2 regions of the Eubacterium sp. 1001713B170207_170306_E7 genome follow, and region 1 is predicted to be linked to the other one. Evidence: a T-box and tRNA genes for the amino acid it is inferred to sense, from the RefSeq annotation. Region 1 holds a T-box; the other holds one or more tRNA genes.
What was found. The T-box of region 1 lies ahead of metG (methionine--tRNA ligase). A T-box ahead of a tRNA ligase gene usually reads a tRNA of that ligase, here a tRNA-Met.

Region 1 (14,797 bases):
TTCGAGAAAAACTGCTGAAAGCCAAAATTCGGATAAACCTTATCCCGGTTCCAGGCATTCCGTTCACCGGGATGGATGGCGTAGCTGCTGTAGCCCTCATAGTTCAGCGTCGACACGAGGCTGGGCGCCGGCCCCTTGACATACAGCTGGTAGGGCCTTGCGTTTTCCGGCAGATAGGCTGTGGTGTTCCCAGTCAGAAAAGCGTATTCGGAATCACAGGTGCCGCCTCCGAAGACCGAAACATAGAGATTTCCCTTAACGGTGTTTTCACTCAGGCTGTCAATAAAAGGCATGTAGTCAATATTGGTCGAGAAGTCGCCAACGGTCCGCAGGTCGCTGAAGGATTCGTTCATAATGGCAATGATATTGGGTTGATTATTTTTTTTCGCCACCGGGCCAGAAGCCGCTTTCTCCGTTATTCCGCCACGCCCCACTGCCGCTGTACTCAGAGGCTGCTGGGTATTTTTGATGCTCTCTCCCAGAAAGGCCAGATCATAGCCCTCCGGCTCCCTGACATGTGAGAGCTTGGCATTGACCGTAAAGGTGTAGGGATAACCATTAACCGGCATATCCCAGGCATAATAGTAACGCTCCACATTGGTCTCAAAAAACAAACCAAAGGTGATGGTCAGCGCGGCAAAAGCGGTCAGACGCAGCTTACGGCCTTTGTATTGATCCTGAACGCGGCGGTGTGCTTTAAAAGCCCAGAGCAGCAGCGCGGCCAGAACCAGCGTAGCGATCAGAATGGTGCCGCTGAGCTCAAAATGATAAGCCGAGGCAACCTGAAGCCCTGTCTTTGCTGAAAACAGGTCGGTGTAAAGCAGTATATCCCCTCTGAACACCCGCACAAAATAACCCGCCAGCCCAAAGGCGTACAGCAGAATGCCCCCGCCCATTAAGGATGCCCGCATCCGGCCGGTCAAAATATATAAAAACACATAGACGGCCATACAGCAGGACAGGTTCAAAAACAGACGGATGCCCTCTGTGTCAAAGGGCGCTTCCTGAAAGATCTGAAAAATAGTATAGGAAAAGGCTGAAGCCAGAATCAGCAGCAGCACATTCCATAAAGCCGCTGCCGGTCCCCGGCAGGTTATGTCTGAAAAGACCGTCAGACCGATCATAAACACACACAACCCCGCTGTGTTCAGGTAGCGCTCATCAAATCCCATCGTTTGATAGCAGAGGGCCAGCCCCATACTCAGCACGGCGGTCACCGCCAGCGCTGTCAATATTCTTTTTTTACTTGTTTTAAAAGTGATTACAGAATTCAAAAAAAACCTCCTGTTCTCTGATCATATATTATATCATTAAACAGGAGATTTTATATCATTTTCAATGCAAATTAAGTTTTATTCCGTTAGCTTACTTTCCCGCCGGCTGGGATCACGTCGCCGTCAACGGTCAGAATGCTCAGTTTTTTACCTTTTACAGCGGAAAGGATCATCCCGTTGGACTCGAGCCCGCGCAGCATTACCGGTTTCAGATTGGTACACACAATCACCTTTTTACCCACAAGGTCTTCAGGCTTGTAGTACTTGGCGATGCCGGAGATAATCTGGCGTTTTTCTGTGCCCAGGTCCAGCTGGAATACCAGCAGGCGGTCCGCGTCAGGGTGCTGCTCACAGGCGATAACCTCCGCGACCTTCATCTCAACCCTGGCAAAATCGTCAATGGTGATCAGACCTTCCGGCACCTCGGCTTTCTCTTCCTGCTTCGCCTGTTTTTCCTTTTTCGGCTGCTGTTTCTGCTCTGGTTTTTCCTTCTTTACTTCAATTCTCGGGAAGATCGGCTCACAGCGCTCTACCTGGATACCGTCCGGGTATTTTCCAAAGGACTGGATACTCTCCCAGGTTCTGAGTTCATCCGGCACCTTGAGCTCATCGGCAATCTTAACGCCGGTATCCGGCATTGCAGAGCTTACGAGCACAGAAATTATTCTGAGCGACTCTGTCAGATTATACATAACCATTGCCAGACGGGCTTTCTTTTCAGGGTCTTTGATCAAGACCCAGGGCTGGGTTTCATCAATGTATTTGTTGGTACGGGAGACCAGCTTCCAGATGGCTTCCAGCGCGCGGCTGAAATCCAGCTTGTTCATGTAATCTTCCACAACGCCGGGGGTTTCCTCTGCCAATGCGATGAGGTCCGCGTCAAAATCGCCGCTTTCGCGCTCAGCCGGGATCACCCCGTCAAAATATTTCACGGTCATGGCCACTGTACGGCTCAGCAGATTGCCCAGGTCATTGGCCAGGTCGGAATTGATGTGGCTGACCAGCAGGTCTTCGTTGTAGATACCGTCCGCGCCGTAGGTCATTTCACGCAGCACGTGATAGCGCAGGGCATCCACACCGTATTTTTGAGCCAGTTCAACCGGGTCGACAACATTACCCACAGATTTGGACATTTTACCGCCCTTTAACAGAATCCAGCCGTGGCCGTATACGTGCCCCGGCAGCGGCAGATCCAGCGCCATGAGGATAATCGGCCAATAGATGGTATGGAAGCGGATAATGTCTTTTCCGACCAGATGTACATTTGCCGGCCAGTATTGATCCATGAGCTGGGGCTTGTCATTCATGTAACCAAGGGCCGAGATATAATTCGGCAGGGCGTCGATCCACACATACACCACATGCCCCGGGTCAAAGGTTACGGGAACGCCCCAGCTGAAGGAGGTTCTGGAAACGCAGAGATCCTGAAGTCCGGGCTTGATGAAGTTGTTGATCATTTCATTCTTCCGGGACTCCGGCTGGATAAAATCCGGGTGGTCCTCTATGTACTGTAATAAGCGGTCCGCGTATTTGGACATTTTAAAGAAGTAAGCTTCCTCAGAGGCTTTTTCTACCGGACGTCCGCAGTCGGGGCAGTTGCCGTCCACCAGCTGGCTTTCGGTCCAGAAGGATTCGCAGGGGGTGCAGTACCAGCCCTCGTATTTTCCTTTATAGATATCGCCCTGGTCATAAAGCTTTTTAAAAATCTGCTGGATGGTTTTTTGGTGTTCCGGGTCTGTGGTTCGGATAAACTGATCATAGTTGATGTTCATCAGCTTCCACAGCTCCTTAATTCTTCCCACCACGTCATCCACATAGGCCTGGGGGGTAACGCCCTTTTCTTCGGCAACCTTCTGAATCTTCTGGCCGTGTTCATCTGTACCGGTCAGAAAATAGGTATCGTAGCCCGTCAGCTTTTTAAAACGGGTCAGGGTATCGGCGGCTACTGTGGTGTAGGTATGACCGATGTGTAAATCCCCGCTCGGGTAATAGATCGGGGTCGTGACATAAAAAGTTTTCTTTTCTTCCATGGTATTTCCTCCTTAAAAATTTCTAAAAATAAAGAGAGCCTCTCCATATAAGGACGAAGCTCTCGTGTTACCACCTTACTTTCCGCCTGTCTCACGGCAGACGGCTCAGCTAATAAACCGGCAGGGTTTATTATTTGTTTTTAACGCTCTCCGCGGCTCTGGCTTAGGTTAACCCTCACCAGCGCTTGCTCAGAGGCCATCTTCCATTCCTTGTCCGCAGCCGGCTTTCACCTTACCCGGTTCTCTGTATGCTTTCTCCGAATGTACTCTTCTCTTCATCGCAGTTCATATTTAATTTATTACTATACTATTATATCCAAATATTTTTAAATTGCAAGCCCCAATCTTTCCGGCTACCGTTTCAGTTCATTATAAACGTCCCGCTTGCTCACGCCGCGGTCTTTCGCCACCTGCTTCATGGCTTCCTTTTCGCCCATGCCCTGGTCTTGGTAATGGGCCATGTGATCTTCCAATGAAAGGGACGTCAAATCCTGGCTGCCCGCCGGAAGCCCGTCGCCGCCCTCAATGACCAGCACAAACTCGCCCTTGGGCGGATTATCAGAATACCAGTCCAGATGCTCCTGAACCGTGCCCGTACGGGTCTCCTCGTATTTTTTTGTTATTTCCCTGGAAATACTCATTTTTCGGTCCGGAATGACCTGAACCATGGCTTCCAGTGTTTTCACCAGCCTATGGGGCGTTTCGTAGAGAATAACGGTATTTTCGGATGCGGCTATTTTCCCGATACCTTCCCGGATTTCCTTATTCTGCTTTCCCAAAAACCCCATAAAGGTAAAGGCCCGGGCGTCAATGCCCGAGAGCACAAGGGCGCAGAGTCCTGCGTTTGGCCCAGGCACCACCTCCACCGGAATTCCGGCTTCCTTACACCGGCTGACAATGACTGAGCCCGGGTCAGAGATAATGGGCATTCCCGCGTCGCTGACCAAAGCAATGCTTTTTCCCTCTGTCAAGAGCTCCAGCAGCTTTTCACTGCCGCTCTGCTCATTGTGCTGATGGTAGGCCAGCAGGTGCTTCTTCAACTCAAAATGATTGAGCAGCTTGACAGTATGGCGGGTGTCCTCCGCGGCAACCACATCTGCCTCTTCCAAAACCCGGAGGGCTCTCAGCGTAATATCCTCAAGATTGCCGATGGGCGTTCCCACAATGTATAATTTTCCCGGCATATCATTCTCCATTTTTAATTGAACAAATTTCTCGCCACGTAGACGCCATTGACCGAGGCCTGCATCAGACCACGGGTAATGCCCGCGCCGTCGCCCAGCACATACAGATTTTTAATATTGGTCTGAAAATTTTCGTCCACGGCCACCTTGTTGGAATAAAACTTGACCTCCACCCCGTAGAGCAGTGTCTCATCGCTGGCCAGTCCCGGCGATACATGATCCAGGGCCTGGATCATTTCGTCGATATCCTTCATAATACGGTAAGGCAGCACCAGGCATAAATCTCCCGGCACCGCATCCTTGAGGGTCGGTCGTATATTGTTGCGGTGAAGCCGCTCCTCGTTGGTTCTGCGGCCTCTGATAAAATCGCCGTAGCGCTGCACCAGTATTTTATTCCCGGTCAGCATATTCCCAAGGCTGGCGATGTGTTTGCCGTAAGCGATGGGCGCATTGAAGGGCTCTGTAAAGCCTTTGGAGACCAGTAAGGCGAAATTGGTGTTGTCGGTTTTCAGCTCATCCGCTTTGTAGCTGTGGCCGTTGACCACTGCCAGATTATCATCATAATACTCAGTTGAAACCACTCCGCCAGGATTTGAGCAGAAGGTCCGCACCGCGTCGTCAAAGGTGGGCGTGTAGTAAACCAGCTTTCCCTCGTAGAGGGCGTCATTGATTTCCTTCATAATTTCGTTGCGTGTTTCAAGACGGACACCGATGTCCACCTTTCCCACCGTGGTGGCGACGCCGTAGGTGTCGCACATGGCTTTGAACCACTCTGAACCATCCCGGCCGACACTGGCTAAAATTTTATCCGCATAATATTCACTGTCGGCATTTACGCCGACTGCTACACCCTTCTCCACGATCAGACTTTTTACCGGATCACGGAATTTGATTTCAACCCCGAGATCCTGAATCAGATGATCCTGGATGCGCTTATAAATAGTGTAGCCTACCTCTGTGCCCATGTGGCGTATCGGGCATTCAATCAGCTTTAAGTTGCTCTGGATCGCTTTTGTTCTTATCTCACGGATCTTGTCCGGATTATCCATTCCATGTACCCTGGGGTCTGCCCCAAAGCGCAGATAGTGCTCGTCCACATAAGCGATAAGCGCTTCGGTTTTTTCATAACCGATGTAATCCGGCAGCTCTCCGCCAACATCCGGCGACAGGGAGAGCTTGCCGTCCGAGTAAGCACCGGCTCCGGCAAACCCGGTCGTGATGTTGCAGGGCTTACAGCCTACACACACGCCGGTTTTGCGCTTTGGACAAATTCTTTTCTCAATGGCGTTTCCTTTTTCCAGCATTAAAATACTGAGCTCGGGCTTTTCTTTTTTAAGCTCAAGCGCAGCAAAAATGCCGGCAGGGCCGGCGCCGATTATAATGACATCATACTTGTTCATGTCTCTACCTTTTACCCTTTTCGGTCAGGGTACCTTTGATAAAAATTAAAATTGGATTCAGCGTCAATACCCCGGGTCCTCGTAAAAGTCGGGAGCGGGATCGTTGAATTTGGTGTATTCAGGCAGCCAGGCAAGCTTCAGACGGCCGGTCGGGCCGTTACGCTGTTTGGCGATATCGAGCTCTGCAATGTGTGGCTCTGATTCTTTATTGTAATAATAATCACGGTACAAAAACATCACCACATCGGCGTCCTGCTCGATGGACCCAGACTCACGGAGGTCGGCGAGCATGGGATGATGGTCGGTCCTTGCATCCGGTGCACGGCTGAGCTGTGACAGGCAGATCAGCGGGCAGTCCATTTCACGGGCAAGGCTCTTCAGGCCGCGGGAGATTTCCGAGATTTCATTCTGGCGGTTTTCCGCTTTTCCTCTGCCGCTCATGAGCTGGAGGTAGTCGATGAGAATCATGTCAAGCCCTTTTTCGGTTTTGAGCCGCCGGCATTTTGATCTTACCTCTGACAGCGTCACCCCCGGGGTATCGTCAATAAAGATATTGGTATTGTACAAATGGCTGTAGCCAAGGGAGATGCTCTCCCAGTCCTCCGGCGAGAGCTCGCCGGTACGGATCTTGTTGCTGTCGACCAGGGATTCCGCGCAGAGCATACGCTGTACCAGCTGGGCCTTGGACATTTCAAGGCTGAAGATGGCCACCGCGGCGTTTTCCTTCAGGGCGGCGTTCTGGGCCAGGTTTAAGGCAAAGGCGGTTTTACCCATGGAGGGGCGCGCCGCCACAAAGATCAAATCTGACCGCTGCAGGCCGGAGGTATAAAGGTCAAGCTCTGCAAAGCCTGTGGTCAGGCCGGTCAGGTTACCCTGATTCTGCTGGATGGTTTCAATCTGCATCAGGGTTTCGCCCAGGGTTTCGCTGATGGGCTCAAAATCCCCGCGTTTTTTTCCCTGTGAAACCTTAAAAATACTCTGTTCGGCGCTTTCGATGACGGATTCCACGTCATCGTACTGGCCGTAGCTTTCATTAAGGATTTCGGTGGCGGTGTCAATCAGGTTTCGTATAACCGATTTTTCCTGAACAATCTTACAGTATTCCTCATAGTTGGTGTACATGGGAACCTGATCAACCAGACCAGCGATATAGGCCGGCCCGCCGATTTCTTCAAGAACACCCCGGTTTTTAAGCATATTGATCAGGGTTACGGTATCAATGGGCCGTCTCTCGTCATGCAGTGCCAGCATACACTCGAATATTCTGGCATTGGCGGTGCTGTAAAAATCATCCGGCGACAGCAGTTCTTCCGCCCTGGCAATATTGGATTCTTCCAGCAAAATCGCCCCGAGCACTGACTGCTCTGCTTCAAGGTTATGGGGTGGGGTTTTTGGATTAATCACCTGATTTCACCTCCTTTTCCAAAAAATTTCCCAGGAAATCGGCACGAATTTCCAAATTTATTTCGCAGCTTCGACCACCACTGTCAAATTGCCTTCGACGCCGGCATAGGTTTTAACCTTCACCTCAATGCGTCCAACATTTCTGACGGGTGCGTTTAAAGAGATCTTGCGTTTATCCACTTTAATTTCTTTCTGGCTTTCCAGTGCTTCGGCAATGTCCTTGCTGGTTACAGAACCGAACAGCTTGCCGTCTTCCCCTGCTTTTTCTGCAATGGTGACAGTCGTGCCGTCAATGACTTTTGCCAAAGCAACGGCCGCCTGGCGTTCTTCTTCCATCTGCTGTGCTTTGAGTGCCCGTGCTTCTTCTGCCTTGGCAATATTTTCCTTGGTACCCGGGAGCCCTTTGTTCGTCTTGATTAAAAAGTTGCGGCCATAGCCGTCCTTAACATTGACAATATCGCCGGCTTTACCGACATTTTGAACATCTTCTAATAATACTACTTTCATTTTTCTTCTCTCTCTTTCATATATTCTTCAATGGCGTCAAGTAACATCTGTTTTCCGGCATTCAGATCATTGATATCCGGAAGCTGGGCGCCCGCGATGGCCAGATGGCCGCCGCCGCCCATTTTTTCAAGGATCAACTGAACGTTGATCTCACCCATGGACCGGCCGCTGATCACCAGCCCGCTGCCGCTCTTTAAGAGGATGAAGGACGCGTTGATCCCCTTGATATTCAACAGCTCATCCGCCGCCTGTGCGGCGATGATCTTGGCATATTCTGATTCGTCTTCCAGCTGTGAGATGGCAATGCTGTCAAAATAGATTTTCGCGTTCCGCACCGCCTCCGAGCGGGTGGAATAGGTCACGAGATCATCCTGAAGCATGGTTTTGGCAATAATGGTATCCGCACCTTTACGGCGGAGATAAGAGGCTGCCTCAAAGGTGCGCACCCCGGTTTTAAAGGTGAACATCTTGGTATCCATACACATGCCGGCCATGAGGGCATTGGCTTCAGTTTCGTTCATACTTTCCTTCTCGTCGAGGTACTGGAGCAGCTCGGTAATCAATTCGCAGGTCGATGAGGCGTAGGCCTCCGTATAATTAAGAACCGTCTTTTCGATGAACTTGCCGGAACGCCGGTGGTGGTCAATGACCACAATTTTTTCAATCTCGTCGATCAGCTCCGGAACCTCCAGATAATTGGCGTTCTGGGTATCCACGATGATTAACAGGGTATTGGGTGTAATGTAGTCCTCTGCTTCCTTGGGCTTGATAAAGGATTCCCGGTACTCGTCGTTTTCCATGAGATACTGAAACAGCTCCTTGATGCTGTAGTTAATCTCTTTGATGACAATCTTGCCGGTTTTATTGAGGGCCTTGCAGGCGCCCAGCAGGCCAACCGCCGCGCCCAGACAGTCCATATCCGGCGTCTGATGCCCCATGATCAGGACATTGTCGGATTCGCGGATAAGCTCTCTGAGACCGTGGGCTTTAACCCTGGCCTTGACCTTGGTCCTTTTTTCCGTGGCTTCAGTGGTGCCGCCATAAAAGGCCATTTTTTCATCCTGTCTGACAACGGCCTGGTCGCCGCCGCGGGCCAGAGCAATATCCAGGGCCGCGTGCGAGAGCTCATCAGCCTCGCGGATGGCCAGCGGCTCGTCGGACACCCCGATGCCGATGCTCAGGGTTACCTGGGATTTTTCTTCGGTTTCCGTCTCGCGGATCTCGTCTAAAATATGGAACCGTTCTTCCTCCATGGCCCTGAGCTTTTCTTTTTCAAAGATCATCAGGTAATGGTCATTCTCGTATTGAATAATCACAGCGCCGACGGTCTTTGCCCATTCGTTGATCTTCAGGTCAATCTGGCTTAAAACCGCAGACCGCTCGTGGCTGGGAAGCTGTTCGATAATATCGTCATAATTGTCGATTAAAATATAACAGAAAACCGGTTCGTTTTCCTTATAGATTTCCTGCTGTTTTTTCTGGATGGTGACATCAAAAAAATGCAGCAGGATCAGGGTTTCATCCCCGTCGCTGAAGCTGTTCGACACAATGGTGTAGTCCACGTCTTTATGGATGAAGTCCTGTTCCTTTTCCTTGAGCAGCGCTTCCAGGTCGATGCCCAGCTCCTCCTGAATTTTTTTCCCGAAAAAATTGGTGGCTGTATCCTTTTTCTTGAAATTCCGGTCAAAATACTGGTTGTACCAGCAGATTTGCCCGCCTTCATTGACAATGACCAGGGCAATGGGCAGCTCGTACATCCGCTCCTGATTTAACCGGTCTATGTCGCCGTAAATGGTCTCAATGGCTTTTTGAAGGCGCAGATTGGACTGCTTTTCATCCTGGCTGTCACGCCAGTAGCAGATGCCGCAGAGCAAAACGCCCAGGCACCCCAGCGGGATATTGTAGAACAGGAGAATCAGCGACAGCAGAAAAATCACCAGGTAAAGCTTCGACGCGGTTGATTGCTTCTCTTTCATATGTTTGTACCATCTCGATTTTCTATAAATTTTCGTACATCAATGTAAATATCCGCGACGCCTATAAAAGAAATAATATAGGAGACATACGGTATAAACAAGCACAGTACGACGATCAGAATCTTCAGGCCCATGGATTCCTTTGCCCGTTTGCGGCCCAGGAGCCAGTAAACAAAGGATATCCCCATCAAAAAATACAGAAGATAGATCATCATCATCAGCGTATAGGTGTAAACGGCCGGAATCGCATCAATAGACGCCAGGTCAATGACCAAAAGGACAATGACCACCATAATCAGGAAATTCTTAAAAGATCTCGGCAGACGCCATTTGCTGAGCTTGGGCAGTGGTCTTACCGGCAGACGCATCCGCTTCAGGATCGCGTCTGAGATCAACACGTTGGCCCAGCCGATAAAAAAAGGCACGACCAGAAACGTCAGTGGAATGACCATTTTCATGGTTTCCTTCATCTGGTCAACAGCGGTTTGCAGCAGGCTCAGCTGATCCTCCGGAAAAGCGCCCAGAGAGCGGTAAACATCCATTACCTGTGCCGACGAGGTGTCGATGGTTTCGGTGAGCATTGCGACAAAATTCTGTCCTGTGAGGACCTGCAGCAGGATAATGATCAGAATGATCGCTGCGAAAATGCCCGCATAAGCTACCGCCAGTTTAAGAAAACCATCCTTACGCTTGTAATACATATACCCAAGACTGCAGCCTACAAAAATCATATAGATACCATAGCTCCCAGCCGTAATCGGGTCCATAAACATAAATAAAATCAGTGTTGCTGCCAGGCCCGCGATAAGCGTTACCTTAAAGCCCTGTTTTTCCGCCAGTATCACCATCGGCACTGGAATCAGGAAAAAAAGCAGCAGCAAAAAGGGAACATAAGAAGAAAACAGAGCGATGACTACCGCCAATGCGCACAGCATTGCACCCTCTGTTATGGCCTTAGTTTTCATTTTTTCATACCTTCCTTTTCAAGGCGCACATATCCGATTCTATTATACACGATACACCTTGAATTAGTTTTAAAATAACTGCCGTCCTAAAAAAGACTAAAATGAACCTAGATATTATACCACATTCCCGGCTTAATGAACACATTTCTGTAAATTTTACAACATTTTTGCAACCTTCTTTTTATCTTTGTGATTTTGTGGTATAAATAATAACAGCATTTAATTGAAGATTCTTTTGCGAAATGTTAAACTATTTTTAAGTGGATAACTGAAAGGAGAAACAATGTCTGATTATATTGTAAGAGCCACAGCTGCCGACGGCCAGATCCGCGCATATGCCGCGACGACCCGGGAGCTTTGTGCCCATGCGCATAAAATACACAACACCTCCCCGGCCGCTACTGTGGCCCTTGGCCGCCTGCTGACAGCCGGCAGCCTGATGGGGAGCATGATGAAAAACGATGATGAGGTGCTGACCCTGCAGATCAAGAGTGACGGTCCCATCGGCGGCATCACCGTCACCGCCAACAGCAAGGCTGACGTCAAGGGCTTTGTATTTGAGCCTCAGGTGAAAAGTGAAAACCCCCTGGAAACGGAAAGGGTCATCGGCAACGGAAATTTAAGTATTATTAAGGATATCGGATTAAAGGAACCCTATGTCGGTACCTCACCGCTGGTAACCGGTGAAATCGCTGAGGATTTAACCTACTATTATGCCTTTTCTGAGCAGATTCCAACCTCTGTAGCCCTTGGCCTTACCTTAAGGGAGGAGACAGAGGTCAACCAGGCCGGTGGTTTTATCATCCAGCTGATGCCTTACACCTCCGAGGAAATCATCGACCGGCTTGAAAAAAAATTAAGCCAGGCTGAATCGGTGACCACACTTTTGGAAAAGGGGCAAAGCCCTGAAGAAATCCTGGAAATTTTGCTGGGCGACTTTGGCGTCAACATCATCGACCGCCTGCCTGCCCAGTTTAAGTGCGACTGCTCCAGAGAACGTGTCACCAAGGCCCTCATCAGCGTGGGCGAAAAGGATTTGCAGGAAATGATCGATGACGGCAAGACCATCGAGGTCAACTGTGATTTCTGCAACAAGCACTACTACTTTACCCCAGAGGATCTCCAGATCCTGCTTCAGAAAGTGACAAAGAAAAAAATGCAGAAATTTAAACTCATGGACGCAGAACAATAAAAACAATCAAAAAACGAACTGAAAAATCAGTTCGTTTTTTATTTGCGTTTCAGGCACCTGCCTGCTCAACCATACGCAGAAAATAGCGGTACACGCTTACATCCCCGGTCAACTCCGGGTGAAAGGCGGTGGCCAGCATATTTTTCTGCCGGGCGGCCACAATATGACCGTCCAGCTCACACAAAACTTCAGCGTCTTCACTCACCGCTTCTATGTAGGGTGCGCGGATAAAAACCAGAGAAACCGGGGTCTTGCCAAAGGCCGGGATGACCTTTGTGGTTTTAAAGCTGTCAAGCTGGCGCCCATAGGCGTTTCGCCTGACCGCAATGTCCATAACTTCCAGGTATGGCACTTCCCCCGGCAGATGCTTTGCCAGCAGGATAAGCCCTGCGCAGGTGCCCCAGACCGGCATCCCTTTCAAAATACGTTTTTTCAGCGGTGCCATCAGGTCAAAATCCCGCAGCAGCTTACCGATGGTTGTGCTCTCGCCGCCAGGCAGGATCATTGCGTCCACTGTCTCGATGGTCTCTTTTCGCTTGACGGGAACGCCCTGCACCGGCAGGCGGCCCAGGCACTCCAAATGCTCCTCCACAGAGCCCTGAAGCGCCAAAACCCCAACGCGCGGTTTATTACCAGCCCCGTTCCGCATAGCGCGCTTCCTCGTTCAAGTCCTTCAGATCAATACCAGACATGGCTTTTCCAAGGCCCTCGCTGACCTCTGCCAGAACCTGGGGATCGTTGTAATAAGCCGTTGCCCTGACAATGGCTTTTCCTACCTTTTCGGGATTCTCCGATTTAAAAATACCCGATCCTACAAAAACGCCCTCACTGCCAAGCTGCATCATAAGCGCCGCGTCGGCCGGCGTGGCAATGCCGCCGGCCGAAAAATTGACCACGGGCAGCCTGCCGGTTTCGTGGACCACACACACCAGATCGTACGGCGCGCCGATCTCCCTGGCACAGGCCATGAGCTCCTCTCTGCGCATTCCAGCCACCTTACGCATGTCGGCCTGGATCGTCCGCATATGGCGCACTGCCTCGACGACATTGCCGGTGCCGGCCTCACCCTTTGTACGGATCATGGAAGCCCCCTCCCCGATACGGCGCAGCGCCTCCCCAAGGTTTCTCGCGCCACAGACAAAGGGAACCTTAAAGGCGGTTTTGTCAATGTGAAAGCTTTCATCCGCCGGCGTCAGGACTTCGCTTTCATCGATATAGTCTATTTTAAGCGATTCAAGTATCTGTGCTTCAGCGATATGGCCGATCCGCACCTTCGCCATCACTGGGATGGTCACCGCCTCCTGGATCTCCTTAATCATCTTCGGATCGCTCATTCTCGCGACACCGCCCTCCTTTCGGATATCCGAAGGAACCCGCTCCAGGGCCATAACGGCCACCGCGCCGCATTCCTGGGCGATTCTCGCTTCCTCCGGCGTGGTGACATCCATGATCACTCCGCCTTTAAACATCTGGGCCAGGTTTTTATTTAATTCATTTGACATAATTTTTCTCCAATTAATCTTTTTTATTGACAGATATCTGTAAGCTTGGGTATTATTATAGTTAAGAACTGACTCCTGCACAATAACCAGATTTAAAATAATTAACAGTATCAGATTGGAGCATTATGCTGACCTTTATTCTAAACCCCGATCACGAAATTCCACTCTACCAGCAGCTGTACAGCTTTATCCGGAAAGAAATCGAGACTGGCAGGCTGCATCCCGGCGAAAAGCTGACCTCAAAAAGAAAACTGGCGGCCCACCTGAAAATCAGTCAGAATACGGTGGCCACAGCCTACGAACAGCTGGCAGCTGAGGGCTATATTGTCTCAAAGCCTAAAAGCGGCTATTACGTGGCCGTTCTGGAGGACATGCTGCCCGGTCTGCCGGAGGCCTCTCCCGGGGAAACCGTCCGCACAGACGAAAAGCCGGCCCGTGAGCAATGGCTTTACGACTTTAAAACCAACACTGTCGACGCCAACTTTTTCCCCTTTCCCACCTGGGCCAAAATTTCACGGGAAATTCTCCACAACCGCAGCCGCAATCTGCTGAGGGCCGTGGATCCCCGGGGCTATTACCCTCTGAGAAAGGCCATCGCGGACTACGTGCACCAATACCGCGGGGTCAACTGCAGACCGGAGCAGATCATCATAGGCGCCGGGTCGGAATATCTGCTGGGCCTTGCGGTGCAGCTCCTTGGCCGGAAAAGCCGATATGCGGTGGAAAATCCCAACTACAACAAAGTCTATAAGGTCATCAAAAGCAATGGCGCAGACGTGAGCCTGATGTCTCTGGATAGCGATGGGGTATCGGTGGAAAGCCTGAAGCATTCCGGCGCGGATATTCTGCACCTCACGCCCTCACACCAGTTTCCCCTGGGCATCGTTATGCCTGTGGGCCGGCGCATGGCGCTGCTGAAGTGGGCGCTGGAATCCCCGGAGCGCTATATTCTGGAGGATGACTACGACAGCGAATTCCGTTTCAGCGGCCGCCCCATTCCTGCCCTCCAGGGGCTGGACACAGCGGATAAGGTGATTTATTTCAACACCTTTACCCGGAGCCTGGCCCCATCCATGCGTATTTCTTACATGATTCTGCCCGAGCGCCTGCTGCATTGCTACTGTAAGGATTTCTCCTTTTATTCCTCCACGGTCCCGCGCTTCGAGCAGCATACCCTGCACCAGTTCATGGAGGGCGGACATTTTGAACGGCATTTAAGCCGGATGCGCAAAATCTATAAGGTGCGGCGGAACAAAATGCTGGAATGTATCGGCCGTCTGCCCATGGCGGATAAAATCAAAATCTCCGGTGAAAACGCCGGGCTTCATCTTCTTTTGAAATTTGAACCGCCCTATACCGAAAA
Region 2 (14,797 bases), on a different contig from region 1:
CGGGCGGGTCATCCGTTACGGGGTTATAGTTGTCGGGCAGCTGCGGGAGCTCATCGTCGGTCGGATCAATGACGAGGTTTTCGGATTCGCCGTTGATGTAGGTGTTGTAGTTGTTAATCACGGATGGTGGAAGGCGGGTTGGGAGCTTAATTTTATTGACAGTTTTGGCGGTGATGTCCGGAACATGCGTATTTTGTCCCCAAAAAAGCTTCATCCAAAGTTTATAATTCGGAGATCCAATGGTACGATCCGATTCAAAAGCTGTTTTAATATAACCGTCTTTGACCCAATAACCATAAAGATCATAAGAAGATGTACTAGAAGTGGAGCCATAAGGATAATAAAGGAAAGCAGGCGATATATTTACATCCTTATCCACAAAATCTGATACTTTTCCAACGGTGTATATTTCCTCGGTTGCCGTTTTAGAAAGAAGTTTTAATACGGGGTTTTTAGGGCCATATCCATTACTACTAAGTTTCCAAGTAATATAACCTCCTTCTGTGTAACGCCAGATTATTTCTCCATCTCGAAGCGTTTCGGGGGGCTTGGATGGGTATAGTACATCAATCACCGCCTTGCTGATGGCGTAAATCGCTTTTCCGCTGTACTTGCTCCAGTCAATGTCTTTGCCGGACAGCAGGTCGTTGCTGAGGTTTTCGAGGATGCCGAGCTGTTTGTTGTATTCGGTGGGGTCGGGGAAGGCGGACTGTAGGTTGGCAGTGGCTTGTTCGTTTAATTCGTTTAGTTTTTCTGCTGGGACTACGGCGTCTCGAGCATAACCAGCTGCAATCATACCAGCAATAAGTGTTATGGCAATACCACCCAAAAGAACAGGATTCGCATATACTTTCTTTGGTTGACAAAAGGGAGATATAGCTATATAAATACATAATAGCACAGCTATTAGTTTTAAATATATATTTTTATTTATCTTCATTTCCATATTGAAACCCTTTCAGTAAATAAGATATAATAAAAGAACAAATAGGAGGTGTACCATGAAACTAATAGCTTTATTGTTAATGTTTGCAGTTGTTGCGGTTTATTGGCTAACATATTTACAACAAAAAGGAAAAGTACACATAACTTTTCTAGAGAAAATAAATAGAGTCATTAGCCAAAAAAAGCTATATGAGTATAGTTTCTATGGATTCCTGTTATTAGTTTTCTTTACATTCGTAGCAATTTTTAATTCAATTCCTAAATAAACAAAAACCTGTCTGCCAACCCAATGAGGAAGGCCGACAGGCTTTTTTAAAAGGGAAAAGATGTCAATTGTCTGTTATTTCACAGACTTGTTTAACAGGCGTTTTCCGACCGTAAAGGCCAGAATACCAATGGAAACCACAACACCGGCGGTCAGGACCGGAACCAACATACCCGCCATCTGTCCGGATGCACTCACAAACAGTCCTTGAATCAGATCAATGGTACTTGGCAGTTCCTCGATTGTTACAGGCATAGTAAAACTCCTTTCTTGAAATCAGACTACTTCACAGACTTGTTCAGCAGCCGTTTACCAACAGTGAATGCTAAAATACCAATCGATACAATGACACCCGCTGTAAAAATCGGAACCATCATGCCCGCGATATCTGAAGCAGCACCTGTGAAAATGGTCTGGATACTTGTAACCGCACCTTCCATAACAACACTCCTTTCATTTACTTTATTGAAGTTTTAAACGCGACCCAGGCGGATCGCAGAGAAAAACTGAACAACCAAACGCCAATGCCAAAAGAAAACCCCAGCAGCGCATACTGGAAAAACAGTTGAAAATCTTCAAGCATCAATGGATTCGACTCCATTCTACCGCCACGATTAAAGCAAGGATTAATCCGAAGAGCATCCCGGCCAAGGCGATTTCCTGAACTAAGAGGTTACCCATGGCTTAAGCCTGCTTTGTTTCTTTGGGAATAATGTTAACGATCCGGCCTTTAATGTCGGTGACGATGTCCACGTGTTTGTTGACAACGGAATCCAACTTAAAGGGCAGCTTCTTAACCAGGGAACGCTGGAGAAACTTTCCGTCAGCAATACAGCCCTGGAGGTTCTCGTTCAGCATATCCTCATAGACAAAGTAAATCTTGACCCCGTCGATATGGGCCTTTGTCTTTTCGTCCGTAAAATCAATGTCGTTAATTCCTACAATCAAGTAATCCATAATTCAATCTCCTTTTTTATTTTTAATTAAAAATCAATCCCACAGAAAGTCTTGCAGCAAATCTTTAATATCAGCAAAATGGTCTAACGCTTCGTTGTCTTTTTCTTTTGAATGTTCAGGAGAGCCTTTTAGGCATAAGCCCTTTACATAGAGACAGGCACCATAATCAAGCACCAGGTCAAATAAGCGCTGGTAAAAAACTTCTTTCTGCTGTGCATTTCTAAAATTTCCATTCATCATAAAACTCCTACATCCCCGCACTAGATGGTTCTTTAAAATTTATTGTATAATTATGCGGTCAATTAATTTTACAATTCGGGAATGAAAAATAAACGAAAAAAAATTTAAAAAAGTGTTGACATTAAGTTTCACAGACTGTATAATAACACTTGTCCTCAGAAATGAGACAGCCACACTGAGTGCCGGAGTGGCGGAACTGGCAGACGCACAGGACTTAAAATCCTGCGATCCTTTTCGATCGTATCGGTTCGATTCCGATCTCCGGCACCATCATTTGTAAGACGCGCTTGCGTCTATTATATTGTCGCGGGGTGGAGCAGCTTGGTAGCTCGTCGGGCTCATAACCCGGAGGTCGTAGGTTCAAATCCTGCCCCCGCAACCAAATTTTAAATTATGGCGGCGTAGCTCAGTTGGCTAGAGCATACGGTTCATACCCGTAGTGTCAGCGGTTCGACTCCGTTCGCCGCTACCATTAATTTAATAGCAAAATGTCAGATTAATTCCGGCCCCTTGGTCAAGCGGTTAAGACACCGCCCTTTCACGGCGGTTACGGGGGTTCGAATCCCCCAGGGGTCACCATTTTGTTTTAAAAAGTTAATAGTTTCATTTTGTACGTGGTCGCTTAGCTCAGCTGGGAGAGCACCTGCCTTACAAGCAGGGGGTCATAGGTTCGAGCCCTATAGCGACCACCATTTTTTTATCCAGAATTAATTGAACTTTGAGATGAGCGTTATATTATCATGGAAGAAAAACTGTTACAATACATTTCTGATAACGGACTGATAATGGCCGGCGATCGCATTCTAATCGGAGTATCCGGTGGTGCTGATTCGCTGGCCTTGTTGCATTTTTTGAAAAAGCATCAGGCGATTTTGAAGATTCAAATTGCAGCCGCGCACCTAAACCATGCAATCAGAGGAAAAGCCGCGGATGAGGATCTCGCTTTTGTAAAAAAATTTTGTTTTGAACGGTCTGTTTTACTCTATGACCGAACTGTGGATGTTATTCATCTGGCCAAAAAGAATAAAATTTCTCTTGAGGAAGCCGGAAGAGAAGCGAGATATGCTTTTTTTAAAGAACTTCAAAGCTCAAAAGCGTATAATAAACTGGCTTTGGGACATCATCTTAACGATCAGGCAGAAACAGTTTTAATGCGTTTGATTCGTGGCACAGGCATAAAAGGAGCGGCAGGGATGCTTTCTGAGACAAAAGGGGAGCGCAGTGTAATCCGCCCATTGCTGTGTGTGGATAAAGTGTCGATCATTTCTTATTGCAAAGAAAATGATCTGCACTATCGGACAGATGATACGAACTTTGAAACGGATGTTACAAGGAATAAGCTGAGATTGGAAATTATTCCAGCGCTCCAGTCGATTAATCCGAGAGTCGAAGATCATTTGGCTGAGTTTGCTTTGCTTGCATATGAACATGAGCAGCTTTTGCAAAATTCTATGGCAGAGTTGAGTCTAAAGATGATTACAAAAAAAAGTAATCGGGTATATCTTAATTTAGAAATGTGGCGGCAGCAGATTTCGCTTATTCAAAAAGAATTGTTGCGTGAGATGATTTTGCAACTTAAGGGTAGTTTAAAAGAAATAGAGTACAATCATATCCTATGCGTTAAGCAGCTGCTTTTATCTGAAAAGACGGTTTGGGATATGCACTTACCACATGGTATGCAGGCTGTCAGGCGTTATGATTTGTTTTGGATAGAAGAAAGAAAGACGCCTGTTAATGTTGAAATTGGCTGTTATGAATTATTACCAGATAAAGTATATTATTTTGCAAAAGAAGGTTTGTGGATTAAAACCTCCATGATTACCGATGAAGGAATAAAAAAATCAAAAGAATTAAAAAATCATAGTGAAAAATATTTTGATTATGGTAAAATAAGAAGAAAGCTTTATTTGAGGAATCGTCGGCCAGGTGATTTTTTCAAACCTGTTGGCATTGAAGGCAAAAAAAAGATCAAGGATTATTTTATTGATCGAAAAATTGAGCGTGAAAAACGCGATGCAATCCCCATGCTGGCAGTGGGGTCTGAAGTAGTCTGGATTTTAGGCTATGCCATTAATCGAGAGTATCAGCCAGGCCCGGAAACCCAAAGTGTTCTTAAAGTTCAATATCAAATAGTAGGAGAAAAATTTGGAGTTTGATTTTGAAAAAATCTTGATAGGCAATCATGCAATAGCGAAAAGAGTTGCCGAACTTGGAAAAAAGATTTCATCGGATTATGCAGGAGATGCGCTTTTGGCAGTCTGCATTTTGAAGGGAAGTATTCTCTTTTTTGCTGATTTGATAAGGTGTTTAACTGTCCCTGTCAAAATTGATTTTATTAAGGCATCGAGCTATGGAAAGAGTACCAGCACTTTGGGAAAAGTAGCGGTTGCTGACCTTTTATCGGAAAAGATAAAAGGCCGGAGAATACTTTTGGTAGAGGATATTGTGGACAGCGGCCTTACCATAAAACGTATTTTAGATTTTTTCTTAAAGCAAGGCGCCTCAGATGTCAGAGTCTGTACCCTGTTGGATAAGCCGGATCGGCGGATAGCCCAGGTAGAGCCCGATTATTCAGGTTTTGTCATTCCGGATGAATTTGTTGTCGGATATGGAATGGACTTTGATGAGAAATATCGAAATTTGCCGTACATTGCTGTTTTAAAAGAACAGGAGAATAATATTTGAAATTAGAAACTATTCAATGACTTATTTTATATGAAAGGAGTGATAGAATTTGAATAAATATCTAAAAATGATAGGGTTTTATTTAGTGATTTTGTTGATTATTATTGTCGCTGTTACCTTTTTAAATCCAATGCAGTCTGATGTAAAAACTTTAACTTACAGTGAACTGCTGAGTAATTTGGATCAAAAACAGGTTTCTGAGATAGAGATCAACCAGTCTTCTGTAAAAGGGAAGCTTGCAAATGGTGACAGCTTTGAAGCCATTGTGCCTCAATACCTTATTGATGAACAAATCAGCGACTACATTACAGGAAACCCGGATCAGAACATTGAAAAGAACCCGAATATGAATGTCACGGTTGCAAAACCACAAGATTCCTGGTGGATATCATTGATCCCCTCAGCGGTTATTATTATCTTGATGGTTGTTTTCTTTATGATGTTTGCAAATCAGTCTGGCGGAGGCGGAGGAAAAGTAATGTCCTTTGGCAAAAGCAAGGCGAGAATGCATACCGATGCAGATAAGAAGGTTACCTTTGCCAATGTAGCGGGAGCAGATGAAGAAAAAGAAGAGCTTGAAGAAATTGTCGATTTCCTGAAGTCTCCGGAGCGCTATAATAAGCTTGGAGCGCGTATTCCTAAAGGGGTGCTTTTAGTGGGGCCTCCGGGAACAGGTAAAACCCTGCTCGCACGTGCTGTTGCAGGTGAAGCGGGCGTTCCGTTCTATATTATTTCAGGTTCAGATTTTGTTGAAATGTTTGTAGGGGTTGGTGCGTCACGCGTAAGAGATCTGTTTGAGACAGCCAAAAAAAGTGCGCCCTGTATTATCTTTATTGATGAAATTGATGCGGTTGGCCGTCATAGAGGTGCAGGCCTTGGTGGTGGTCACGATGAACGCGAACAGACCCTTAACCAGTTATTAGTAGAGATGGATGGTTTTGGCATTAATGAGGGAATTATCGTTATTGCCGCAACAAACCGCCCAGACATTCTCGACCCGGCATTATTGCGTCCAGGCCGTTTTGACCGCCAGGTATTGGTCGGTGTACCGGACGTTAAAGGACGTGAAGAAATTCTTAAAGTCCACCAGAAGGACAAACCATTGGATTCCTCTGTCGATTTAGGTGTTATTGCCAAGGGAACCCCTGGTTTTACGGGTGCGGATCTTGAGAACTTAATGAACGAAGCGGCATTACTGACCGCGCGTAAAAAGGCAAAAGTGATTACGATGGTGGAACTTGAAGAAGCCATTAAACGTGTTATTGCAGGTCCGGAAAAGAAAAGCAAGGTGGTTGTTGAGTCCGATCAGAAGATTACAGCTTACCATGAAGCCGGTCATGCAATTGTTATGGAATATCTCCATAACGGCGAAGAAGTTCACGAAATTTCCATTATACCGCGCGGCATGGCGGCGGGATATACGATTTCGCTTCCAAGTGATGACAGCCAGCATATGAGCAAGGGAAAACTGATGGATAAAATTGCAGGACTACTCGGCGGCCGTGCGGCTGAAAAAGTTGCCCTCGATGATATCTGTACAGGTGCTTCCAACGATATTGAACGCGCTACCAGCATTGCCAGAAAGATGGTCACAGAATGGGGTATGAGCGAGCATCTCGGTCCAATGACCTTTGGTCATGATGATGGCGGAGAGGTATTCTTAGGAAGAGATCTCGGCCGTTCACGTAATTATAGTGAAGAGGTTGCAGCGGTTATTGATAAGGAAATCCGAAATATTGTCGAGACAGCCTTTGAAAGAGCCTGCTTGATTCTGACCGAGAAAAAGGATAAGCTGGTTGAAATTTCAGAGCATCTTCTGGAGGTTAACACCATTACCGGCGAAGAATTTAGAGATATGTACAGCCGCCTGCCTTTAGACGACGGCAGACCTTTGGATGAAGGTAATATCGGCGATCCGGTTCCGGAAGTTTAAAAAAGTAAATAAACAAAAAAGCCGTTAGCAATAACGGCTTTTTTCGCTAATAAACGACCAATAAAAGAAGGGAACAATTGAGATGCAAGAACTGAAAGTTGGTATGGAGCTTAAAAAAGATTACATGGTGACCCGTACTGAAACGGCGCAGACGATGGGAAGCGGGGGACTTGAGGTCCTGGCAACGCCGATTTTAGTCGCATGGGCCGAGAATGCTGCCTATGAAATGGCTGAGCTGTGTCTGCCTGATGAGCAGACAACCGTGGGGGTCAACATTAATTTAAACCACATCGCTGCGACACCAGTAGGAATGAAGGTGCGCATAAAGGTGGTGCTTACCAATATTGAAAGCAGACGTTTGGATTTTACAGTGGAAGCCTGGGATACGGTTCAAAAGGTTGGTGAAGGAACGCATCAGCGCTTTGTGGTTCAGAAGATGAAGTTTATGGGGAAAGTTCTCCAGAAAAAAAATCCTAAATAGACAGAGGTAAAACAGCGCATGATTTTAGTCATTGATGTAGGAAACACAAATACAGAAATCGGGGTCTTTAAAGACGACGAAATCCTCTGCTCCTGGCGATTTGTTTCAAAAACGCCTAGGACCTCTGATGAATATGCAGTAATGTTTCAGGGATTTTTTGAAAATGATCACTTGGACTACCACGAGGTTGAAAGTGTGATTGCGGCTTCCGTAGTTCCGAATATCATGTATTCTTTAAATAATGGAATAAAAAAATTATTCGGCGTTGAGCCTCTGGTAGTAGGCCCAGGGATAAAAACCGGAATGCCGATTCAAACCAGTGATCCGGCAGAAGTGGGCGCAGACCGGATCATTGACGCTGTAGCGGCATATAATCTCTATGGGGGTCCAGTGATTGTTTTAGACTTTGGAACAGCAACCACCTATGATTATGTGGATAAAAACGGTGCATTTGTTGCGAAGGTCACTTCGCCTGGGATACAGATCTCTGCCGAGGCCCTTTTCAGGAACGCTGCCCAGCTGCCCAATATTGCCATAGAAAAACCGGTCTCGATATTGGGAAAAGATACGGTAACCAGCATGCAGGCCGGATTGGTTTACGGTTATATCGGTCAGGTTGAATATATTGTTTCGAGAATGATTGAAGAAATTGGTATAAAAGGCATTAAGGTAGTTGCAACAGGAGGGTATGGAAGAATGTTCCATGAGGAGACGAGAGCCATTGATATTTTCGATCCCCAGCTGTCACTAAAAGGTCTTAAGATCATTCATGATAAAAATATCAAGACATCCAGAGGAAGATAGATGTTTAAAATAGGAAATGTTGAGATAGAAAATCGAATATTTCTGGCGCCGATGGCAGGTTATACTAACCTGCCATTTCGTTTGATTGCCAGGAAATACGGAGCTGGTGCTGTTTTTACCGAAATGATCAGCGGTAAAGGGCTTTATTATAAAGATAAAAAAACCGCTGAGCTGATGCTTACCTGTGATCAGGAAGCACCGGCAGGTATCCAGCTTTTTGGGTCAGAGCCAGAAATTTTAAGTGAAGTGGTAGAAAAATATATTAATCCTACGGACTTTGCATTTTTGGATTTTAACGCTGGATGTCCTGCGCCCAAAATTGTTAAGAATGGTGAAGGCTCTGCATTAATGAAAAATCCCAAACGTCTTGGAGAGCTTGTCCGGGCAATAAAAAAAGTAAGCAGCAAGCCTGTTATTATTAAAACACGCATTGGATGGGATGCTCAGAGCATCAATGTAAGAGAAGTGGCTGAGGTGATTGAGGATGCTGGCGCAGATGCCCATACGATCCATGGGAGAACGCGCGAGGCCTTTTATTCCGGAACGGCCGATTGGAAAATTATCGGACAGGTCAAGGAAAACAGTAAAATCCCGGTTATATTAAATGGTGATATAAACAGTGGGGAAAAGGCTGCTCAGGCTTTTGAAATGACTGGCTGTGATGCCTTGATGATCGGTCGGGCCTCGGTTGGCAACCCCTTTATTTTTCGAGAGATCAACCACCGTCTTTCTACAGGTGAGACCTTGCCGATACCTTCTCCGGAAGAACGGATTCAAACCGCCATTGAACATGTTGAATGGGTTAGTCTGATGAATCGCCCTGAAGCTGCGATTAAGGAAATGCGAAAGCATTTGGCAGCTTATACCAAAGGGCTGAAAAACGCGACAAATTTGAGAAATGAAATTTTTAAGGTGTGCACGAAAGAAGAAGTCCTTACACTTTTAAACCGATATATGGAAGAAAATTATGGTTGATAAGCTTTTAAAAGAACAAAATTTGAGAATTATTCCTTTTCGCGAAAAGAAGATGTATATTGTCGATAATCATCAATATGCGCTGCTGATATGGGCCAGAGAAGTATTGCAGTGCAATATGCCCGGAGTGTTAGTGAGTATTGATTATCATCCAGATACGAATCCCTCTTTTTGGCTGTACGCTTATCAGAAGGCAATAGCCATTGATCCAGAGAGAGAAGAAACGTTGTGTTCGATATTTCAGAAAAAAATCATGGAAGAGATTGATCCTTTACGTCTAGATACTCTGGCGGAAAAGATGCCTTTGATGCGCAATGATGAACAAATCAACACAGCTATGGAACTGGGCTATCTCATTGATTACCATATGATCAACTGCATGGAAAAGCATTGCTACACTAAAGGGCACCATTACCGGGTTCCAGAAGAAAAATTTGGTATTCTAAAAGATGATATGTTCCAGGCGGCAGGATTCGGTTTGTCAAGCTTATGTAATCAGGAGAAGTCAATCTTAATTTTAGACATTGATCTTGATTACTTTATGAAGCGGGAAAATTTTGTTGTTTCATCCAATGAAATGTCCGTTTTCAAAAAACTGCTCAAAGCAGCGCATTTAATTACCTGTGCTCGGTCTGCTACATATTTTGAGCATCTGAAAAGAGAACATTTTACCATAGAAGCGTGTGAAAATGCGCTGATAACAATGCTAAAAAATCTGATGGAATAAAAAAAGGAAAACGCTTAAATACAAAATTCCTTTTGTTTTTTCAGACAGATTAAATCAAGTATGCTAAAATAGAGAAAAAGTTCTGAAGGAGCGTTTGTATATAGAATGAAAAATCTTTATGAAGAAGAATGGTTCAGCAGGCTGTATGCTGTTATTTGCATATTAATTCTGTTGGTCGGGTTTGGTATACGGAATCTTTTAGTATTAATGCTTCCATTTATTTTGGCAGGGGGATATTTCTTTTTTAAATTTAATAAAGAGGATGAAAACCGATTTTTGTTCCGCATGCTGATTCTTATGGCTGTTTTCCCCTTTCTTTTGGCGTTTGTATTTATTCTCTGCGGTAACATTAGAGACGCTGCCTGGTTTGACGCGTATAATATCAATCAATGGGTCATGATCTTTACCGGACTTTTGATTTACGCCGGAACACTTACCCTATCGTTTAGTGCGTTTTATGTAAACAGAGGATCTGATCTCGGCAAAAAGAAAAAAGAAAAAACAGCAGACGCTTCAAAGCTTTCTTTCATTACCTTGTATCCTAAAAATGGAAAAAAGGTTGAAAGTCTTCCAATACCAGGAGACTTAGAGCACCATAAACAGCTGGTAATCCCGATTAATAAAAAAACGGACTGGGTAAAAATCCCATGTCATCTAAAAAATGAAAGTAATTTGCCGGTCATTAGCGTTGGACTAGAAGCATTGAATGAAGAGATAAAGGGAACAAAGAGTATGGATCATGCATTGCTCATACCACCGCATAATACCATTGGTATTGACCTCTATGTTCCGTTGACATCGGCAAAGGGTGTTGACATTAAATGCAGCTTTAAAAATGTGCTGGGCGAAAAAACCGCAGGTTTTTTGCATTTAGATAAAACCGGCGACATTTACCAGGGAATTTACAATTTAAGAATGGTAGAAGCGTGATCGAAGCACCTCATTTGGGGTGCTTTTATTATTTTAAAATGATTGCGCTTTGAGAAAAATGAAAGTATAATGGAGGTAATATAACTGCGGGAGGAAGCCAATGAATTTTATAAAGGAGCAGTATTTTCAGGTCGGGAAATTTTTGAAGACAAGAATCCTTTGGATTTTTATGATTCTATCACTTGCGTTTATCAGTGTCAGTGTCTTCCTTTATTTTGTATTGTTGGGGCACCAGGAAGTCGTTACCGCTCTGTTTAAAAGTTTTACAGAAGCAATTTTAAGCAAAGATATATTAGGATCAGATGGCAGTATTGCATCCGGAAGTCTGTTCTTTAACAATCTGCAGGCTACCACAATTGGGATATTACTGGGTTTCATGCCTTTTTTATTCCTTCCGGTATGGGTTATACTTGTCAATGCTGGCGCATTATCCATCGTTTTCGCGATGGTAAAAATAACAGGAGTGGCCTCTGTTTGGAAGATGATTGTGTTTGGAATTTTACCCCACGGCATTTTTGAACTGACCGCACTGTTTTTAGGAATTTCTTTGGGATTTTATATTTGTAAGACATTATGTATCATTGTCTGTAAGTCTGATTCTGGAATTCACTTCAAAGAGGAGCTTCTAAATGTACTGAGAACTTATCTACTTCTGATCATTCCGCTTTTAATAGTTGCCGCATTGATCGAAAGCTACCTTACGCCCTTGTTAATAAATTTTGCTATTTAAAAAAGAACAGCGGCATTCATTTTGATGATGAATGCTGCTGTTTTTTGTTTTCAATGATCGCAATACGGTTGATTTTATTGATGAATTCTCAAAAAAATAGGGATAGTAGCAAATAATAATTGTAAAAAGGCGTTGCGTGCATAAAATAAGAAAAAGTTGATAAAAATAATGAAATTTATACTTTTTACGTATATCTTTTTTTTAGGATACAGTGTAAAATTAAAATGTGTAAGATTTATTCTCTTACAAGTCCCCTCTCTCCACCATCAATGGTCTCCCAATGTATTGATGGTGGTTTTTTATTTAAGAAATTTTAAAAAAAATTGAAAATTGCTTGACAGAAAATGCCAGAGGGTGTATATTATAGCCAACAAGTAATTTGCGTACGAAATATTTTCATAAAGAAGCGTCTTAAGACGTTTTTTACAGCTCATATAATTCGTATGCTATCTATTTTTTGTGCGAAATATGTACATTCAAGATTTTTACATCAATAGATTATTTTTTAGGGGGTTCTAAAATGAACAATTTATTATTTAATGTGGAAAATGAAATTGGTGTGATTACAATTAATCGTCCCAAAGCGCTTAACGCTCTGAACAGCGAAACACTTTCAGAGTTAAAGCAGCTTGTCAATGAAATTGAAGAGCGTAAGGACATCAAAGTTGTAATCGTAACCGGGGCTGGCGAAAAGGCCTTTGTTGCAGGTGCTGATATTGCAGAAATGGTTGATGGCACTCCGGTGGAAGGACGGCAAATGTGCCTGTTGGCCCATGAAGCATTTGCAAAGCTTGAAAATATTCCCCAGGTAACAATCGCAGCGGTTAATGGATACGCATTGGGGGGCGGTTGTGAATTATCCATGGCCTGTGACATTCGTATTGCAGCGGATAATGCTAAATTCGCTCAACCGGAGGTTAATCTTGGAATTCTTCCTGGCTTTGGAGGGACGCAGCGATTACCGCGGCTGGTAGGAAAAGGAAGAGCAAAGGAACTGATCTTTACAACCGATCAAATTGATGCACAGGAAGCCTACCGGATTGGCCTGGCAAACAAGGTAGTTCCAAGAGAAGAATTGATGAGCACCTGCATAAAAATGGCGGAAAAGATTATCAGTAAGGCAAGCTATGCTGTGACACTGGCAAAATCTGCCATTAACACCGGCATGGATATTGACTTGGCTTCTGGCTGTAAATTTGAATCAGACCTTTTTGGCCTGGCATTTTCTACAAATGATAAAAAAGAGGGTATGATAGCTTTTCTGGAAAAAAGAAAAGCGGATTTAAAGGATTTTTAGGGTGGCAAAATGAAACATATACCAGTTTTAACACCCAAACAGGCAGCGGACTTGGTACAGAATAATCAGATTATTGTGACTGGAGGTTTTGTCGGAAGCTGTTGTCCGGAAACCTTGACCAAGGCATTGGAAAAACGGTTTTTGGAAACCGGTGAACCGAAAAATCTGACCCTGATTTACGCTGCAGCCCAGGGGAATCGGGATGGCAGCGGGGCGGATCACTTCGCGCATGAAGGAATGGTAAAGCGTGTCATCGGGGGGCATTGGAATATGGTTCCTCAGCTTGGAAACATGGTAATTGAGAATAAAATAGAAGGCTACAATCTGCCGCAGGGAACCATTTCTCAGCTGTTTAGAGATATTGCGGGAAACCGTGTTGGCACAATTACCCATGTAGGTTTAAATACCTTTGTTGACCCCAGAAACCAGGGCGGAAAATTAAACGAGATTACAAAGGATGATATTGTAGAGCTTATTGAGATCACTGGACAGGAAAAATTACTTTACAAGGCTTTTCCGGTTAACGTCGCTTTTTTAAGAGGAAGCTATGCAGATGAATACGGAAACATTACGGTTGAGAACGAGGTGGCATCCCTTGAGGGAACTTCCATCGCCCAGGCGGCTAAGAACAGCGGCGGCAAGGTGGTAGTACAGGTCGAAAAAATAGTAAAGGGTGGTACGCTTGATCCCAGATTAGTGAAAATTCCCCGAATTTATGTCGACGCTGTTGTCGTTGCCGAGGAAGGTGACCATCAGCAGTGCTTTGGACATTCTTTTGACGCCTCATTGACAGGGGCCAAGCAAGCGCCCCTTGGCGACACCAAAGCGGACTGTATGTGTACAAAAAAGATTATAGGACGGCGGGCCGCGCTTGAGCTTATGGAAGACAGTGTGGTCAATTTGGGAATTGGCATACCGGAGTATATTTCCCGCGTCGCAAACGAAGAAGGAATTGGGGATTATATGACGCTTACGGTAGAAGCCGGCCCGATTGGCGGGGTGCCGCAGGGCGGTTCGCAGTTCGGTGCAGCCTTGAATCCGGAATGTATTCTGGATCAGGCCTACCAGTTTGATTTCTATGATGGCGGCGGTGTTGATTTAGCATTCCTGGGATTGGCTCAGGCAGATGAAAAAGGAAACATTAACGTTTCTAAATTCGGACCGAGAATTGCTGGCTGCGGGGGCTTTATCAACATCACTCAAAATGCAAAGAGGGTTTACTTCTGTGGTACCTTTACGGCCGGCGGACTAAAGACCGAAATCAAGGATGGAAAGATTAAAATTGTCCAGGAGGGTAAATCTAAAAAATTCTTAACAGAGGCAGAACAGGTTACCTTCAGCGGAGACTATGCTAACAAGACTGGACAACCGGTTATGTATATTACTGAGCGCGCTGTTTTTGAACTGCGAAAAGATGGCGTTTATCTCATTGAAATCGCCCCGGGGATTGATCTGCAAAGAGATATCCTGGAGCAGATGGACTTTGTACCAAAAATGGATGGAGAGCCGGCGCTTATGGACTGGCGGATCTTCCGGGACGAGTTGATGGGAATAAAAGGCAATTAAAAAGATTTTTAAATAAATTTTAATAATATAAAAAGGAGTTTTAAAATGGATTTTCAGTTAGATGATAAAAGATTGGCTTTACAGAAGGCGGTACGGGACTTTGCAGAAAAAGAATTGTTACCAGGTGTTCGAGAAAGGGATGAGACAAGTACTTTCCCGGTTGACGCTTATAAAAAAATGGGGGAAATGGGGCTGATTGGCCTTCCTTATCCAAAAGAGTATGGCGGACAGGGCGGGGATTACCTCGATTATGCCATTGCTG

Region 2: it encodes a tRNA-Met, which carries the amino acid that the T-box ahead of metG (methionine--tRNA ligase) is inferred to sense. The anticodon was not compared.

The regions. Positions count from the first base shown of each region.
Region 1 is NZ_JADMVE010000005.1:210,813-225,609, reverse strand. Features, by position in the region: gene I2B62_RS13825 (LTA synthase family protein) at 1-1,274, opposite strand, end outside; gene metG (methionine--tRNA ligase) at 1,361-3,304, opposite strand; T-box leader at 3,351-3,592, opposite strand; gene rsmI (16S rRNA (cytidine(1402)-2'-O)-methyltransferase) at 3,658-4,488, opposite strand; gene I2B62_RS13810 (FAD-dependent protein) at 4,503-5,888, opposite strand; gene dnaB (replicative DNA helicase) at 5,952-7,292, opposite strand; gene rplI (50S ribosomal protein L9) at 7,350-7,799, opposite strand; gene I2B62_RS13795 (DHH family phosphoesterase) at 7,796-9,775, opposite strand; gene I2B62_RS13790 (DUF2232 domain-containing protein) at 9,772-10,740, opposite strand; gene hslO (Hsp33 family molecular chaperone HslO) at 11,024-11,932, shown strand; gene pdxT (pyridoxal 5'-phosphate synthase glutaminase subunit PdxT) at 11,982-12,581, opposite strand; gene pdxS (pyridoxal 5'-phosphate synthase lyase subunit PdxS) at 12,562-13,434, opposite strand; gene I2B62_RS13770 (PLP-dependent aminotransferase family protein) at 13,560-14,797, shown strand, end outside.
Region 2 is NZ_JADMVE010000011.1:48,996-63,792, forward strand. Features, by position in the region: gene I2B62_RS19305 (hypothetical protein) at 1-946, opposite strand, end outside; gene I2B62_RS19310 (hypothetical protein) at 1,002-1,211, shown strand; gene I2B62_RS19315 (hypothetical protein) at 1,286-1,465, opposite strand; gene I2B62_RS19320 (hypothetical protein) at 1,492-1,650, opposite strand; gene I2B62_RS19325 (hypothetical protein) at 1,895-2,167, opposite strand; gene I2B62_RS19330 (hypothetical protein) at 2,201-2,407, opposite strand; tRNA gene I2B62_RS19335 (tRNA-Leu) at 2,589-2,677, shown strand; tRNA gene I2B62_RS19340 (tRNA-Met) at 2,713-2,789, shown strand; tRNA gene I2B62_RS19345 (tRNA-Met) at 2,803-2,879, shown strand; tRNA gene I2B62_RS19350 (tRNA-Glu) at 2,912-2,986, shown strand; tRNA gene I2B62_RS19355 (tRNA-Val) at 3,024-3,099, shown strand; gene tilS (tRNA lysidine(34) synthetase TilS) at 3,148-4,563, shown strand; gene hpt (hypoxanthine phosphoribosyltransferase) at 4,553-5,092, shown strand; gene ftsH (ATP-dependent zinc metalloprotease FtsH) at 5,160-7,025, shown strand; gene I2B62_RS19375 (thioesterase family protein) at 7,108-7,506, shown strand; gene I2B62_RS19380 (type III pantothenate kinase) at 7,525-8,310, shown strand; gene dusB (tRNA dihydrouridine synthase DusB) at 8,311-9,285, shown strand; gene I2B62_RS19390 (hypothetical protein) at 9,278-10,012, shown strand; gene I2B62_RS19395 (hypothetical protein) at 10,118-10,942, shown strand; gene I2B62_RS19400 (stage II sporulation protein M) at 11,043-11,672, shown strand; gene I2B62_RS19405 (enoyl-CoA hydratase-related protein) at 12,193-12,969, shown strand; gene I2B62_RS19410 (CoA-transferase) at 12,979-14,535, shown strand; gene I2B62_RS19415 (acyl-CoA dehydrogenase family protein) at 14,581-14,797, shown strand, end outside.